One region of the Massilia sp. 9096 genome, then DNA from elsewhere that is predicted to be linked to it. Evidence: predicted binding sites of a transcription regulator. Region 1 holds the regulator's gene; each other region holds the start of a gene.
What was found. The regulator sigma-54, encoded in region 1, starts transcription at its own class of promoters, with help from an activator protein. The targets are predictions, from matches to a motif close to TGGCANGNAANCTGCTTT.

Region 1 (4,128 bases):
ACCGATGCCGCGCCGAAGTGGCGGTCGATGACGCTGCGCGCGGCTTGCAGCTTGCTCGCGCCGGCCTGCTGCGCAAACGGTGCGGCAAAGTCGCGCATGGCCGCCGGCAGTTGCGCACCCGGGGTCGCCTCGATCAATGCGTGCAGCGCGCCCATCTGCTCACCCGGCACGAACGCGTCCGCCAACCCGACATACAGCGCATCCGCCGCGCCAATTGTCGCGCCCGTCACGCCCAGATACACCCCCAGCTTGCCCGGCGCATGCGACAGGAAGTGACTGCCGCCCACGTCCGGGAACAGCCCGATGTTCACCTCCGGCATCGCCATCTTGGTCCGCTCGGTCACGATGCGCAGTGCGCAGTCGGGGCCGCCTTGCGCGATGCCCATGCCGCCGCCCATGACGACGCCATCCATCAGCGCGATGTAGGGCTTGGGATAAAAATGGATCAGGTGATTGAGCGCGTATTCTTCGGTGAAGAAATCTTCGAGCAGCGCGCTGCCACCGCCCGGCGTGGCACGGCCGGCTTCGTAAAAGAAGCGGATGTCGCCGCCCGCGCACAGCGCTTTTTCGCTGCTGCTGGCGATGACGACCGCATCGACCGCAGGATCGTCGCGCCAGAGCAGCAGGGTCTGCGTCAGCGCACGCACCATGTCGAGCGACAGCGAATTGAGGGCCTTGGGCCGGTCGAGGGTAAAGGTGCCGGTGCCGTTGGCAATGCGGGTCTGCACGTGTTCGCGGGTAGCGTCTGCGCTCATGATGTCGGAGATGGTTGATCTAGCCGCATCATAAAACGAAAAGGGCGCCAGTGCGCCCTTCGTCATGCTGTGCTGCGGACGGCGTCAGGCCGTGGCGGCTGCACTGTCTCCTTCATCCAGCATGCGCTTGTGTCCGGTGTGACTATGATTCTGCAGCATCTGCTTGTATTTGACGACCTGCCTGTCCAGGCGGTCCATCAGCATGTCGATCGCGGCGTACAGGTCGTGCGCGGCGCTGGCGATATGCAGGATCTTTCCCGCCACCCGCAGATTGATCTCGGCCTTTTGGCGTTTGTCTTTTTCGGTGAGATTGTCGATGCAGAGGATGACGTGGGAATCGATCACTTGATCGAAATGGCGGGTGATGCGTTCGAGCTTGTTCTGTACGTATTCACGGATGGCTGGGGTGACATCGAGGTGATGGCCGCTGATGGTGAGATTCATACACACACTCCTTTGAAGATACGCTGCCGCAAGCGTGCGCAGGAGCGCAACAGGCAGCGTTTGTTACAAGGATTTGCGAAGGCTAACGGGCGGGATCTTGAGCGCCTCACGGTATTTGGCGACCGTGCGCCGCGCAATGACCATTCCCTGTTCCCCTAGCATCTCCGCGATCTTGCTGTCGGATAAAGGGTTCTTGGGGTCTTCTGCTCCTGTGAGTTGTACGATGAGAGCCCGGATGGCCGTCGATGATGCTTCGCCTCCCGCCTCGGTGGCAACGTGGCTCCCGAAGAAATACTTCAGCTCGAACATGCCGTGCGGGGTCAGCATGTATTTCTGCGTTGTGACGCGAGAAATTGTGCTCTCGTGTAAACCTAGTGTATCAGCTATCTCGCGTAAAACAAGGGGCCGCATGGCAACCGCGCCGTGCGAGAAAAAGTTGCGCTGCCGTTCGACGATGGCCTGGGCCACGCGCAGGATCGTGTCGAAACGCTGGCGCATGTTCTTGATGAGCCACTTGGCTTCCTGCAGCTGCGCGCTCATCTGGGTCTCGGATTTGCCCTGCTTGAGCGCCTGCGCATACAGGCTGTTCACGCGCAGGCGCGGCATCACTTCGGGATTCAATTGCACGCTCCAGCCATCCTTGGCGCGGCGCACGATCACGTCCGGCACCACGAAGTCCGACACGTCCGAAGCGAACGCGGCGCCCGGGTGCGGGTTGCAGCGGCGGATCACGGCCTGGGCTTCGCGCAGGTCCTCGTCGTCGCAGTCGAGCGCCTTTTTCAGCTTGTTGAATTCGCGCTGGGCGAACCAGCTCAGGTAGCGCTCGACGATGACCAGGGCCATGCGCCGCGTCACCAGCGGCACGCCCGGCATGCGGCGGATCTGCAGCGCCAGGCACTCGGCGGCGCTGCGCGCGCCCACGCCCGCCGGGTCGAGGCTCTGCACCATCGACAGCGCGGTGCGCAGTTCGTCGAACTCGATCTCGAGCTCTTCCGGCAGGCGCGCGTGGATGTCGTCCAGCGATTCCTCGAGGTAGCCGTTGTCGTCGAGCGCGTCGACGATCAGCTCGACCAGGGCGCAGTCGCGCGCCGCGGCGCAGGTCATGCGCACCTGCTCCATCAGGTGTTCGCGCAGCGAGACCGGGCTGGCCTCGAGCTGCGGACGGCCATCCTCTTCCTCGCCGCCGCCGCTCGACCGGCCGCCCTCGCCCCAGTCGCCGTCGTGCTCGGCGGCGTGCACGTCGTCGCCGCCTTCGTGGCCCTCGCCCTCGGCGTTCGCGGCCGGCGCGCTGTGCTCGTCGCTGCCGTTGGCGTTGGCCGGGCTGGGAGCCTCGCCCGGCGTGGCCGGGGCGTTGTTGATGGCGCCGTCGCCCAGCAGGCGCACCGAGCGGTCGAGCGGATCGTCGAGCCGTTCGAGCAGCGGATTATCACTCAGGACCTGCTCGATTTCCTGGTGCAGCTCGAGAGTGGACAGCTGCAGCAGGCGGATCGACTGCTGGAGTTGCGGCGTGAGCGCAAGATGCTGTGATGTCTTGAGTTGCAGCGTCTGTTTCATAACTACATTCTGAAGTGTTCACCCAGATACACGCGGCGTACCGATTCGTCGGCGATGATGTCGTCGGGCCGGCCGGAGGCCAGCACCGCACCCTGGTTGATGATGTAGGCGCGGTCGCAGATGCCGAGCGTCTCGCGCACGTTGTGGTCGGTGATCAGCACGCCGATCCCGCGCTCCTTCAGGAAGCGCACGATGCGCTGGATCTCGATCACGGCGATCGGGTCCACGCCCGCGAACGGCTCGTCCAGCAGCACGAAGCGCGGATCGGTCGCGAGCGCGCGCGCGATCTCGACGCGGCGCCGTTCGCCGCCCGACAGCGACAGCGCCGGGTTCTGGCGCAGCTTGTCGATCTGCAGCTCGCCCAGCAGCTGGTCGAGGCGCTCGTTGATGCGCGCCTTGGACAGCGGCTTGCCGTTCTCGCGCTGCAGCTCGAGCACCGCGCGGATGTTTTCCTCGACCGTCAGGCGGCGGAACACCGAGGCTTCCTGCGGCAGGTAGGACAGGCCCATCAGCGCGCGCCGGTGGATCGGCAGGCTGCTGATGTCGGCGCCGTTGACTTCGATGGTGCCGGCGTCCGACGGCACCAGGCCGACGATCATGTAGAACGACGTGGTCTTGCCGGCGCCGTTCGGGCCGAGCAGGCCGACCACCTCGCCGCACGCGACTTCGAGCGAAACGTCGCGCACCACCAGGCGCTTGCCGTAGCTTTTCTGGAGACCCTTGACGACCAGGGTGCTGCCGCACGCGATCGCGGCTGCGTCGTTGCGCACCTCCATCACTTGTTCCCTGCCGCTGCCGGTTGCGCCGCGGCGGGGGTGGCGGCCGGTGTGGCCGCGGGTGCGGCAGATGGGGCGCCAGGCGCCGCCGCCGGTGCGGGCGCTGCAGCGCCGGCCGGTGCGCGGTGCGGCTGCAGCGTCATGCTGCCGCGGCCATTGCCGACCTTGTTCTCGCCGTTGGCGTCGTTGCGGCCGACCAGGACTTCCTTGCGGTTGTCGTACGAGATGAATTCGCTGTCCATCTCCTGCGTTACTTTCGTGCCGTCGAGCTGCTTGATGACGGCCTTCGAGAACAGCTTGACCAGGTCGTTGCGCTCGTCGTACTCGATGCGCTGGGCCTGGCCTTCGTCCCACATGTTGGGGCCGTCGTCGCGGTGCTGGCGGAAGGTGGCCAGCTTGCCCGGCGCAGCGGTCAGGATGAAGGTGCGGTAGCCGTCCGGGGTCTCCTGCACTTCGGCCTTGTCCGACTTCAGGATCATGGTGCCGCGCGTGATGACCACGTTGCCGGTGGCGATGTAGTTCTGCGTGACCTGGTCGACGTGGGCATCGTTGTAGTCGATCTTGATCGGCTTGAGGGCGTCCGCTTTCTCGGCCGATGC
Region 2 (4,128 bases), 630 kb from region 1:
CGCTCCATCAGGATCTGGCGCGCGCCGTCCAGCGCGGCCTTGGTGTCGGACACGCCGGGGTTGTTCACGCCATCGGCGTTGGTGAAGGCTTCGCGCAGGTATTGCGCGGCCACGTCTTCGGGGTTTTGCGACGGGTCGGTCAGCAGGCCGTCAGCCAGCGGCGCCAGGCCGGCTTCGATCGCGATCTGGGCCTTGGTGCGGCGCTTCTGCTTGTATGGCAGGTACAGGTCTTCCAGGCGGGTCTTATCCTCGGCCAGGGAAATCGCCTGCAGCAGCTCCGGCGTCATCTTGTTCTGCTCGGTGATCGAGGCGACGATCGCCGCGCGGCGCTCTTCCAGCTCGCGCAGGTAGCGCAGGCGCTCTTCCAGCAGGCGCAGCTGGATGTCGTCCAGGCCGCCGGTGGCTTCCTTGCGGTAGCGCGCGATGAAGGGGACGGTCGCGCCTTCGTCGAGCAGGGCGATGGCGGCGGCCACCTGCGCCGGTTTGGCGGACAGTTCTGAAGCGAGGCGTTGTTCGATGGAGGGCAGCATGGCGTGGGCAGACGTGAATCGATAAGTCGGACCGGCAATGATACGCAATCGCGGCCATTGCGCCAGTCTTGACATCGTTCACGTTCTGATGCCTGCGCCTCCCGGCCCGGGCCGGCTCGTGCCGGCCGGGTCAGGCCCGGTTCAGCCCTTGCGGCGGCGCACCGCGCCGATGGCGGCCAGGCCCAGGCCCATCAGGCTCAGGCTGAACGGTTCCGGCACCGGGTTGCCGCCGTTGCCGGGCGGGTTGCCCGGATTGCCGCCGGTGAAGGCGAAGTCGTCCATGGCGAACATGGTGGAACCGAGCGATTTGCTAAAGATCAGCAGCGTGTCGATGTTCGTAAAATCCGGCAGCGTGATGGTCGTTGCGGCGGCATCGGTGATCAGGTAAGGCGCACTCGATGCGGTCAAGTCGCCGTTGAGGTAACCGAGGAAGGTCAGGGTCTCGGTACCGACCGTGGCGGTGAAGTTGGCGCCGGTGAAGGTGAAGGTGCCGCCAGTCGCCGTGGTCACGGTGACCGGCACATCGCCGCCGGCATTGACGCTTGCCTGGCTGCCGGAAGTGATGCCGTTGGAGTAACCCATCGGTAAGCTATTGGTCGCGATGTCGCGTCGGCTGTACACGTCGAGCTCAGCATCCTTGTTCCAGTTGAAACCGCCATACCCATCGGGCACGGCCTTCAAACCGGCCGGGAGGTCGTCGAAAGTCAGAACAGCGGCGGACGCGTTGGCGCAGCATGCGATGAGCGCGGCCAAAAGCAATTTGTTCATTTCATCTCCAGATAGGTCTTACAAAGGCAGCAATTTGATTGCGATTCGTTGTAATAATAGCAAATATCGTGCCAGCTGACTAAGTGCCTGATCCGATTGAAGAAATACTGATGAGCTCAGCGAACTGTAAGATTTTCTGACGCTTTTACCCTATCTAGCTAACGTTGTTGCTTGCTGACATGGTAGTCAAACGGCGCGGAAGAGTGTAACTTTTGATCTTTTCGGCTTGTAATGTTTCATCCGCTAAGTGCGATTCCGAACAAAACAGTTTTGTTCGCATGAAGGATAATAACGGTTGTTGTTTTTTCAAATACCAGACTCGTGAGACCCATGCACACAGTTGATTTACCTCGTGACGACATCAGCGACGCACCGCCCGCTCGAGCGCCCGCCCGCGCTCCAGCCTTGCCTGCGCCTGTGTTGAGCTGGCTGCAAAGGGTCGAAGCGGCAGCGCATCCGCAGCCCAAGCTGACCGCCGAGGTTGCCGACCCCAAGGCTGCCCAGTACAAATTTGTTTATGTCATGGCGCCGACCAGTGGCGGCCGCCACGTGGCGGTCTGCCTGTGCAAGGCGCGCCTGCGCCCGAACGGCGACGTGGCCGCGGCCAGCCCGGTGAGTGAAGTGTTCTCGCTGCTGTCGGCGCCCCCCAGCTATCTCGAAGGCGACGACGAAGACCTGGTGCGCCTGTTCATCGCCATGCGCAGCGGTTCTAACCAGAGCACCAGCGCGACCGAGCCGAAGGGTAAAGTGGGCGCCATCCTGCTGCAGCACCTGCTCGACCAGGGCAAGCTGCTGTGGGCGAATTCGTGGTCGGACATGACCAATGGCCTGCTGTACCCGCTGCAGGGCGGTCCGGTGCGCAAGGCCAATCTGATCTGGCGCGACGAGGGCCGTACGGCCAAGCTCGGCTGGTCGGTGGAGCCTTCCAAGGGCGCGACCCACGCCGGCGCCGACTTGGTCGACTACATGCTGCCGACCGATCCGCCCTGGTATATCGACAACCTGTCCTGCGGTCCGCTGGACCTGAACCGCGGCGGCATCGACATCTCGCTGGCGGACTTGCAGGCGCTGGTCTCGCAAGCGCCGCCGCTGAGCGGCACCGACAAGAAACGCGTGTCGCAGCTGCTGCTGGCGCACGGCCTGCAGCAGCTGATGCCTCTGCCGCAGCCGCTCACGCAGCGCATCCGCGACGACGTCAAGCCGCAGCCGCACCTGCTGCTCGACGCGCTGCCGCTGGCTGAAGGCACGGGCCAGCGCTGGCAGGACTTCGCGGTCCTGTCGTTCGACTACGACGGCCAGCGCATCTCGTTCGACCCGGCCCAGCGCGTGGTGCGCCAGATCGGCGACGTCACCGAAGTCATCCAGCGCAACGAAGCGTTCGAAGCCGCCGCGCTCGACATGCTCAGCGAGATCGGCTTCCGCAAGCCGGCCACGGCGCCCTTGTCGGCGCTGCCCGGCGCGCTGCTGCTGGACGGCCAGGCGCACTGGCTGCGCTTTGCCGAAAACGAACTCGACGCGCTGTCGGACATCGGCTGGCACGTGCAGAAGTCGCCGAAGTACCGCTACGACGTGGTGCCGGTCGAGGACTGGTACGCGCAGATCGACGAACCGGTCGAGGCCGGCAACGCCTGGTTCGAGCTGGAACTCGGCATCGTGGTCAACCGCAAGCGCGTGCCGCTGCTGCCGGTGCTGGTGCAGCTGATCCGCAGCGCGCCGAGCGATTTCAATCCGGAAGTGCTGGCTTTCCACGGCGAGGCCGACCAGATGCTGGCCACGCTACCGGACGGCGTGCGCGTTGCGCTGCCCTGGGGGCGCGTCAAACCGATCCTGGCCACACTGGGTGAGTTGTATTTTAACGACAAGATCAAAAACAAAGTGCGCTTGTCAACGCTGGACGCTGCGCGCCTGGAAGAACTGGCGCGCGGCGCCGAGTTCAACTGGACCGGCGGCGAGCGCCTGCGCGAAACCGGCCGCAAGCTGAGCCAGTTCGGCAAGGTCAAAAAGGTCGACGCGCCGCAGGGTTTGCAAGCCACGCTGCGCGACTACCAGCTCGACGGCCTGGCCTGGATGCAGTTCCTGCGCGAGTACGACCTGGGCGGCATCCTGGCCGACGACATGGGCCTCGGCAAGACCGTGCAGACCATCGCGCACATCCTGACCGAAAAGGAAGCCGGTCGCCTGACCGCGCCGGCGCTGGTGATCGCCCCGACCAGCCTCATGATGAACTGGATGGAAGAATCGGCGCGTTTCGCCCCCAGCCTGAAAGTGCTGCTGCTGCAAGGCAAGGAACGCATGGACCTGTTCGACCAGATCGACGGTGCCGACATCGTGCTGACCACCTACGCCTTGCTGCCGCGCGACGAGGAAAAGCTGCGCGAGCACGAGTATCACCTGGTGATCCTGGACGAGTCGCACTACATCAAGAACACGCGCTCGAAAGCGGCGCAGACGGCCGGTTCGCTGAATGCACGCCACCGCCTGTGCCTGTCCGGCACGCCGCTGGAAAACCACCTGGGTGAGTTGTGGTCGCAGTTCCACTTCCTGCTGCCGGGCTTGCTGGGCGATGAGAAAACCTTCAACAGTCAGTTCCGCCACCCGATCGAACGCCAGGACGATCCGGTGCGTCGCACGCTGCTGAACCGCCGCATCAAGCCGTTCCTGCTGCGCCGGACCAAGGACAATGTTGCCAAGGAACTGCCGGAAAAGACGGAGATGATCCGCCGCATCGAAATCTCCGGCCCGCAGCGCGACCTGTACGAAACCGTGCGCCTGGCGATGGACAAGAAAGTGCGCGAGGAAATCGATCGCAAGGGCGTGGCGCGCAGCCAGA
Region 3 (4,128 bases), 990 kb from region 1:
GCTTGTACAGCTGCGCTTCTCAACCAACACTGCTGCAGCTCGCTACGGTTGTAGCAGCCTCCTTGATGACGTATCAGGCGGACAGCAGGCTGCCGCTGCGGTGGGCCTCGCTGCCCGCGATCTTACACACATGCATTCCGCGCAGCAGGTGGCGGTGCGCCGTGCTGGCGAACAGGACACCGGCGCGGCCGGCATGCAGCGTCGTGGTCCGGCCGCTGACCGGGTTGACGATGTCGGCCACGGCGTCGCCGGCGGCGACCTGCTCGCCCAGCGTCTTGAGGAACACCAGCACGCCCGAATGCGGCGCCTCCAGCGATTCCACGCCCGCCAGCGGGGTCGGTGCGCACAGCGGCGCGGGCAGCGGGTCGAGGCCGTCGAGCGCCAGCACGCCTTCGCGCGCAAGGTATTGCAGGATCGCGCGCGCGTCGCGGTCGGCCAGGTCGTAGCGCACGTCGTTCTCGCCGCGCAGCTCGACCGTCACGCCGACGCAGCCGAGCGGGATCGGCGTGGCGTCGCCGAAGTGCTCGGCCAGCTCCCACCACACGCGGCTGCAGGCCTCGTCGAAGGGTTCGCCGCCGGACTCGGTGGCCAGCAGCACCGCATGCGCGCCGAGCAGGTCGGCCAGCGGCTGCACGCGTTCGGCCAGCGGGGTGCCGGTGTACAGGTGCAGCACCGCTTCGTTATCGCAGTGCAGGTCGAGCATGATGTCGGCGTCGATGGCCATCGACAGCAGCCGCTTCTTGAGTTCCTGCGTCGCCGACTTCGGCTGCCACTCGGCCACCGCGCGCCGCGCGTGCGCGCGCACGAGGGCCGCGTTGGCGTGGGCGTCGGGCCCGAGCTCGCCGGCCAGCGAGGTCTTGAGCGACTCGGCGACGTGCTTGTAGTTGCGGTTGAAGTTGACGCCGCTGGCCAGGTCGAAGCGGCCGAAGGGGGCGCCGTGGATGACCTGGGACAGCCCGATCGGATTGGCGGCGGGGACCAGGATGATTTCGCCCTTGACGCGGCCCGCGGCGTCCAGCTTTTCCAGTTCGCGCTTGAGCGCGTGCGCGACCAGCATCGCCGGCACCTCGTCGGCGTGCAGCGAGGCCTGCAGGTAGACCTTCTTGGCCTTTGTAGCGGCGTCGCCGGCGCTGCCGTCGACCGGCGTCCCGAAGTGGAACGAGGTGAGCTGGAAGCTGGCGACGTTGTCTTCGGTCGCGATCGGGTGATTCTGGCGTTGCATGGACGATTCTCCAGTCTGCGAAGCGTCCATTATGTCCGAGAACCGCGGCTGCGCACGCTCAGCTCGGCGTAACCGGGTTCAGGATCGGCCGCATGCGGCCGCTTCAGAACTTGCGGCGGAAGGCGATCAGGCCCAGTACGCCCAGGCCGATCAGCGCCAGCGAGGCCGGCTCCGGCATGTCGTCGCCGGCCGTATCGATCATGGCGACATACACTTGCTCGTGCCCGATCCGGGCGGCCGCCTGGACCGGGTCTGCACAGGCGGGCAGCGCGCATGCGGCGAGGACTGCTGCCGGCACCCATCTACGGATATTCAACATCGTTCACTCCTTAGGACTTTGCAAATTACTTAACGCAACCTTTTACATGAGCAATTTTCATGCCTTAAGGAAATTACTTTATGGAACAGGCATCTGTTGGCGCGCCAGGCTGGCGATGTAAGAATTTTCGACAGCCAAGCTAGGCTATAATGTCGACCCTTTTCTCTTCCTCCAGATCGATCATGTCTTCCGATACGCCTACCAATAGCCAGGGCCGGCCGATGCTCTACGACCCGACCGAGCACCGTATCCGCAGTTTCGTCACGCGGGCCGGCCGCCTGTCGACCGGGCAGGCGCGTGCGCTGGAAGAGTTCGGGCCGCGGTTCCTGGTCGAGTACCGCAAAGAGCCGTTCGACTTCCACGCGCCGTTCGGGCGCCAGGCCCCGCTGGTGCTGGAGATCGGCTTCGGCATGGGCGACACCACCGCCCACATCGCCGAAGCCATGCCGGATGTCGACTTCGTCGGCGTCGAGGTGCACACGCCGGGCGTGGGCAGCCTGCTCAAGCAGATCGGCGAGCAGGGCATCGCGAACCTGCGCCTGATCCAGCACGATGCCGTGGAAGTGCTGAACAACATGATCGCCGACGGCACCCTGGCCGGCGTGCACATCTTCTTCCCCGACCCGTGGCACAAGGCGCGCCACAACAAGCGCCGCCTGATCCAGCCGGCGTTCGTGCAGCTGCTGTGCCAGAAGCTGCAGCCGGGCGGCTATATCCACTGCGCGACCGACTGGGAAGACTACGCGGTCCAGATGCTGGACGTGCTCGGCGCCGAGCCGGCCCTGCAGAACACGGCTGAAGCCTATGCGGAGAAGCCGTCGTACCGCCCGCTGACCAAGTTCGAGAACCGCGGCCTGAAGCTCGGCCACGGTGTCTGGGACCTGGTTTTCAAGAAAAAGTAAGCCACGCGCGCATCGACGCGCATGCATGCAGGTGGTTGTGAAAGGCGGCAGCGGGAAGCTAGCAGCGGGCAGAACGTTCGCCCGCCTGTTACGCGAGCGAGTTACAGCATTTCGCTGATCAGGCCGACGATCTCGTCGCCGTAGGAAGCCAGCTTTTTCTCGCCCACGCCCGACACGCCGCGCAATTGGTCGAGCGAAGTCGGCTTGTTCTTGGCGATCTCGCGCAAGGTCGCATCCTGGAACACCACGTACGCGGGCACGCCGTGGGTGCGCGCGGTCTCGACGCGCCACCAGCGCAGCTTTTCGAAAATCGCCTGCTCGGACTTGGACAGTTCCAGCTGTTCGTAGCTGCCGCGCGGGGTCGAGGTGCGCTTCGGCTTGACCGGCTTCTGGTACTGGCGCAGCGAGACCTTCTGCTCGCCCTTGAGCACGGCGCGCGCCGCTTCCGTCAGCTTGAGTGAGCTGTAGGCGTCGTGGTCGACCGTGACCAGGCCGAGCGCGATCACCTGGCGCACGATGGCGCGCCATTCCTGCTCGCTGCGCTCGGACCCCACGCCGTACACCGACAATTTGTCGTGGTGCCACTGGGTGATGCGCTCCGATTCCACCCCGCGCAGCACGTCGATGATGTGGCCGGCCGCGAAGCGCTGGTCGCAGCGATAGATGGCCGACAGCAGCTTTTGCACCGGCACGGTGGCGTCGAACGAGACCGGCGGGATCAGGCAGGTATCGCAGTTGCCGCAGGGGCCGGAGCGCTCGCCGAAGTATTCGAGCAGGCGCATCCGGCGGCACGACAGCGTTTCGCACAGGCCGAGCATGGCGTCGAGCTTGGACGACAGCACGCGCTTGAAATTCTCGTCGGCTTCCGATTCGTCGATCATCCGGCGCTGCAGCACCACGTCCTGCAGCCCGTAGGCCATCCAGGCGTTCGAGGGCAGGCCGTCGCGGCCGGCGCGGCCGGTTTCCTGGTAGTAGCCTTCAAGCGACTTCGGCAGGTCGAGGTGGCACACGAAGCGCACGTCCGGCTTGTCGATGCCCATGCCGAAGGCGATGGTCGCGACCATCACGATGTTGTCTTCGCGCAGGAAGCGCGACTGGTTGGAGGCGCGCAGCTCGTGGTCCATGCCGGCGTGGTAGGCCAGGGCGCGGATGCCGTGCTCGTTCAGGAAGGCCGCGGTCTCCTCGACCTTTTTGCGCGACAGGCAGTACACGATGCCGGAATCGCCCGCGTGTTCGGTGCCGATGAAATCGATCAGCTGCTTGCGGCCGGTGGTCTTCTCGACGATCGAATAACGGATGTTCGGGCGGTCGAACGACGAGACGAACTGGCGCGCGTCTTCCAGCTGCAGGCGCTGGGCGATCTCGGCGCGCGTCAGCTGGTCGGCGGTAGCGGTCAGCGCGATGCGCGGCACGTGCGGGAAGCGCTCGTGCAGGATCGACAGGCGGATGTATTCGGGGCGGAAGTCGTGGCCCCATTGCGAGACGCAGTGCGCCTCGTCGATCGCGAACAGCGCGATGTTGGCGGCCTCGAACAGTTCCAGGCAGCGCGGCGTCATCAGGCGCTCCGGCGCGACGTAGACCAGGTCGATCTCGCCGGTGCGCACCAGGCGCTCGATGCGCAGGGTTTCGTCGAAGCTTTGCGTGGAGTTCAGGAAGGCGGCGCGCACGCCGACCTCGGCCAGCGC
Region 4 (4,128 bases), 570 kb from region 1:
GCGCGCACGCCCGAGACGCGCGACGAACTCTGGATCGTCGAACATCCGCCGGTGTTCACGCTCGGCCTCGGCGCCGACCGCGGCCACCTGCTGGGCGCCGTGGCGACACACGACGTGCCGGTGGTGCAGACCGACCGCGGCGGCGAAGTCACGTACCACGGTCCCGGCCAGGTCGTGATCTACCTGCTGATGGACCTGCGCCGCAACAAGCCGGGCGGCAAGCTGTACGCGCGCCAGTTCGTGCATAAAATCGAGCAGGCGGTCATCGATGTGCTGGCGGCGTATAATCTTGCCGGTGAACGCGTCGAAGGCGCGCCCGGCATCTACATGGCCAACGGCGCCATGCGGGGCGCCAAGATCGCCGCGCTCGGCCTGAAAGTGCGCGGCAACGGCTGCACCTACCACGGCGTGTCGCTGAACGTCGGCATGGATCTGGCGCCGTTCGGCTGGATCAACCCGTGCGGCTATTCCGGCCTGGCCACCGTCGACATGCGCAGCATGGGCGTCGACGCGCCGCTGGCGGAAGTGCAGCAGGCGCTGGCCGCCGCCTTGATCCGCCATTTGACCGCAGCGGACGCGAAGCCCGCCAACGAACCCACCCATTGAACGCCCTCGTGGCAGAGAACACAATGACTTCCGAAATCGACACCGGCAGCGCCGCAGCATCCGCCTACAACGCCAGCGACAAGCAGAAGGGCGCCGACAAGACCTCGCGCATCCCGATCAAGATCGTCCCGCTCGAGCAGCACGAGCGCCTGAAAAAGCCGGACTGGATCCGCGTGAAGGCCGCGAGCGCCTCGTCGCGCTTCTACGAGATCAAGGACATCCTGCGCGCCAACAACCTGGTCACGGTGTGCGAAGAAGCGAGCTGCCCGAACATCGGCGAATGCTTCGGCAAGGGCACCGCGACCTTCATGATCATGGGCGACAAGTGCACGCGCCGTTGCCCGTTCTGCGACGTCGGCCACGGCCGTCCCGACCCGCTCGACGTCAACGAGCCGGGCAACCTGGCTAAAACTATCGCCGACCTGCGCCTGTCGTATGTCGTGATCACCTCGGTCGACCGCGACGACCTGCGCGACGGCGGCGCCGGCCACTTCGTCGAGTGCATCAGCAAGACCCGCGCATTGTCGCCGAACACCAAGATCGAAGTGCTGGTGCCGGACTTCCGCGGCCGCCTCGACAAGGCGTTGAACATCTTCGCCGACGGTCTGCCGGACGTGATGAACCACAACCTGGAAACCGTGCCGCGCCTGTACAAGGAAGCGCGCCCGGGCGCCGACTACAAGCACTCGCTCGAGCTGCTCAAGCAATTCAAGCAGAAGTACCCGAGCGCCGTGACGAAATCGGGCCTGATGGTCGGCCTGGGCGAGACCGACGATGAAATCCTCGAAGTCATGCGCGACATGCGCGCGCACGACATCGACATGCTGACCATCGGCCAGTACCTGGCGCCGTCGAACTCGCACCTGCCGGTGCGCCGCTACGTGCACCCGGACCAGTTCAAGAAGTTCGAGGAAGCCGCGTACGAGATGGGCTTCGTGCACGCGGCCGTCGGCGCGATGGTGCGTTCGTCGTACCACGCCGACCAGCAGGCGCACGAGGCGGGCGTCGCAGCCTGACGTCGTGCACAGGGAAGCGCCTGCCTGGCGCTTCCGCGAAGGCGCCCAGCCTCGCGCTTGATCGTGTTTCTTCTTCTTTCCCATCCCACCGATCACAGCCGTCGCACACGACGGTATCGGCGCTCACCGCGTCCTTCCATATGGCTTGATCTGCGTCAGCAGGGCGGTAGTGTCGGTTTTCCTTACATCAAGTAATCAAAAATTCATCTGTTATTTCTTTATGGAAAAATAATAAATACTTTCAAGAAATAATTTAACAGAGTTTGGGAAAATAGTTTCTTTAAGAAATAAAAAGGCTGGCGAAAGTTAACAAAAATGAGAGATTCTTAAATAATTGTCTATTTTCTTTACACTCAGCGACGTAAATCTTGTTGAGTGTAAATAAGTGTTTGTTTTAAATAAGATTTCTTTCCTGGCACGGTAAATGCTTATATGCAAATACCAAAACTAGGAGAAATCTAAATGTCCATCGTCAAACACCTGTTCGCCACCATCGCCCTGTCCACCGCTACCGTCTTTGCTCACGCAAGTGTCTTGACGTATACCCAAACCATCACGCCGTCCAAACAAGTCAAGATCAACAAGAGCGACGTCGACGGTTACGACATCAACTTCGATATTCTGAGCAAAGGTTACAACCCGCTGACCCAGTCCCTGACCAGCGGCGTGCTGACCTTCACCCTGACCGACAACGCAGGCGACGAAAGCTTCGAGTTCGACATCGGTTCCGGTAAGTTCCTGCAAACCTATACCGGCAGCAACGTGCCGAACCACCAGGAAAAGTCCTATACGGTCAACTTGCAAAAATCGCTGGCCGACCTGGCGAAAGACGGCCAGCTGACGGTCAACCTCAGCTCGACCTCTGGCGACTACATTTTCGTCAGCTCGACCCTGACGGCCCAAGCGACCAACCTGGACACGACCACCAACGTCCCGGAACCGGCGTCGCTGGCGCTGATAGGCCTGGGCATGGGCGCGCTCGCACTGCGTCGCCGCAAGAGCTGATCACCTTCGCGGACAGGTTCTGCATTGTCGATGGACGGCCCTGCGGGGCCGTTTGTCATTGGCGGGCCACCGGCGATCCCGCGGCGCATGCCGATCGGTTCCTGGCTGTACCGTGCGTGCGCAGGCGCGGCCGCATCCGCTATAGTGCTGCCATGAAGATTTTGCGTACCAAGCCCATATGAACCATCCACGCCACCACCCCGATACCGACGTCGACGACACCCAGGACGACGACGATTTCCTCACGCGCGAGCTCAAGCTGGACGCGAAAGGCGTCGAGCTGGTCAAGATGGAGGGCCGTGTCTTCCTGCGCTTCTCGGGCGCGGTGCGCGTCGACGGCCTGCACGTCGCGTACCGCCTGGTGCCGGCGCGCGGCGTGCTCGCGAAACCGAGCAAATGGAGAAAGATGGACTTGCTGGCGCGGCGCGAGCTGGTCGAGGAGCGCGCCACGCGCGACGCCATCGACGACCTGAACCAGGAGGTCGAGGAGTTCGTCATCGAGGTGGCCGACCAGTGCGAGGAAGAGGGCTTCGACCCGATGCTGTTCCTGCACGTCCTCGAAGAGCTGGAGACCTCCGAGCCGGCCGAGTATGTGTTCGAGCGCATCCGCCAGCGCCTCGAACACGCGGTCGAGCGCGAGCGCGAGGAACGCTACGCCGCGCGCACCAAGGAAAGCATCAACCTGGCCGAGTACCCGCAATCGTTCGAGGTCGCCAGCAGGATGGGCAGGAAATTCATTGCGCTGCTCGGGCCGACCAATTCCGGCAAGACGCACCGCGCGATGGAACACCTGGCCCAGGCCGGGAGCGGCGTCTACCTGGCGCCGCTGCGCCTGCTGGCGCTGGAAAACTTCGAGCGCCTGCAGAACACCTACAGCGAAGACGGCGAGCCGATCAAGGTCAGCCTGGTCACCGGCGAGGAGCGCCGCCTGGCCGAAGGCGCGACCCACGTCGCCAGCACGGTCGAGATGCTCGACACCCGCACCAAGGTCGAGGTCGCGGTGATCGACGAGATCCAGATGCTGGCCGACCGCGACCGCGGCGCCGCCTGGACCGCGGCCGTGTGCGGCGCGCCGGCCTCGACCGTCTACCTGGTCGGGGCGCCCGAAGCACGACGCGCGATCGAGGCGCTGGCCGCGCGCCTGGAGTGTCCACTGGAAGTGCACGTCTTGAAACGCAAGGCGCCGCTGTCCATGGAGCCGAGCGCCGTGCGCAAGATCCGCAACTTGAAACGCGGCGACGCCGTCATCGCCTTTTCCCGGCGCGACGTACTGATGTGGAGAGACATGATCACCGAGACCGGGCTGTCGGTCGCCACCGTCTACGGCAATCTGTCGCCGGAAGTGCGGCGCGCCCAGGCCGAGCGGTTCCGGGAAGGCCAGGCCGACATCGTGGTCGGCACCGACGCGCTGGCGATGGGCTTGAACATGCCGATCCAGCGCATCGTGATGACCACGGCCGTCAAATACAACGGCGTCGAGGAAGAAGAGATCTCGGCCGCG

Region 2: FA90_RS25155 (PEP-CTERM sorting domain-containing protein) is a predicted target of sigma-54. The motif match lies at 1,355-1,372, and genes of this name have one in related genera.
Region 3: FA90_RS25825 (PEP-CTERM sorting domain-containing protein) is a predicted target of sigma-54. The motif match lies at 1,589-1,606, and genes of this name have one in related genera.
Region 4: FA90_RS18625 (PEP-CTERM sorting domain-containing protein) is a predicted target of sigma-54. The motif match lies at 2,036-2,053, and genes of this name have one in related genera.

The regions. Positions count from the first base shown of each region.
Region 1 covers NZ_JQNN01000001.1:4,874,481-4,878,608, reverse strand. Annotated here, with positions in the region: gene FA90_RS21185 (enoyl-CoA hydratase/isomerase family protein) at 1-755, opposite strand, end outside; gene hpf (ribosome hibernation-promoting factor, HPF/YfiA family) at 840-1,199, opposite strand; gene FA90_RS21175 (RNA polymerase factor sigma-54) at 1,263-2,753, opposite strand; gene lptB (LPS export ABC transporter ATP-binding protein) at 2,756-3,523, opposite strand; gene lptA (lipopolysaccharide transport periplasmic protein LptA) at 3,529-4,128, opposite strand, start outside.
Region 2 covers NZ_JQNN01000001.1:4,242,655-4,246,782, reverse strand. Annotated here, with positions in the region: gene FA90_RS18345 (Tex family protein) at 1-530, opposite strand, end outside; gene FA90_RS25155 (PEP-CTERM sorting domain-containing protein) at 672-1,298, opposite strand; partial or broken gene FA90_RS18335 (DEAD/DEAH box helicase) at 1,629-4,128, shown strand, end outside.
Region 3 covers NZ_JQNN01000001.1:3,883,231-3,887,358, reverse strand. Annotated here, with positions in the region: gene FA90_RS16790 (succinylglutamate desuccinylase/aspartoacylase family protein) at 74-1,222, opposite strand; gene FA90_RS25825 (PEP-CTERM sorting domain-containing protein) at 1,326-1,541, opposite strand; gene trmB (tRNA (guanosine(46)-N7)-methyltransferase TrmB) at 1,763-2,443, shown strand; gene recQ (DNA helicase RecQ) at 2,545-4,128, opposite strand, start outside.
Region 4 covers NZ_JQNN01000001.1:4,306,856-4,310,983, reverse strand. Annotated here, with positions in the region: gene lipB (lipoyl(octanoyl) transferase LipB) at 1-606, shown strand, start outside; gene lipA (lipoyl synthase) at 630-1,622, shown strand; gene FA90_RS18625 (PEP-CTERM sorting domain-containing protein) at 2,085-2,627, shown strand; gene FA90_RS18620 (helicase-related protein) at 2,806-4,128, shown strand, end outside.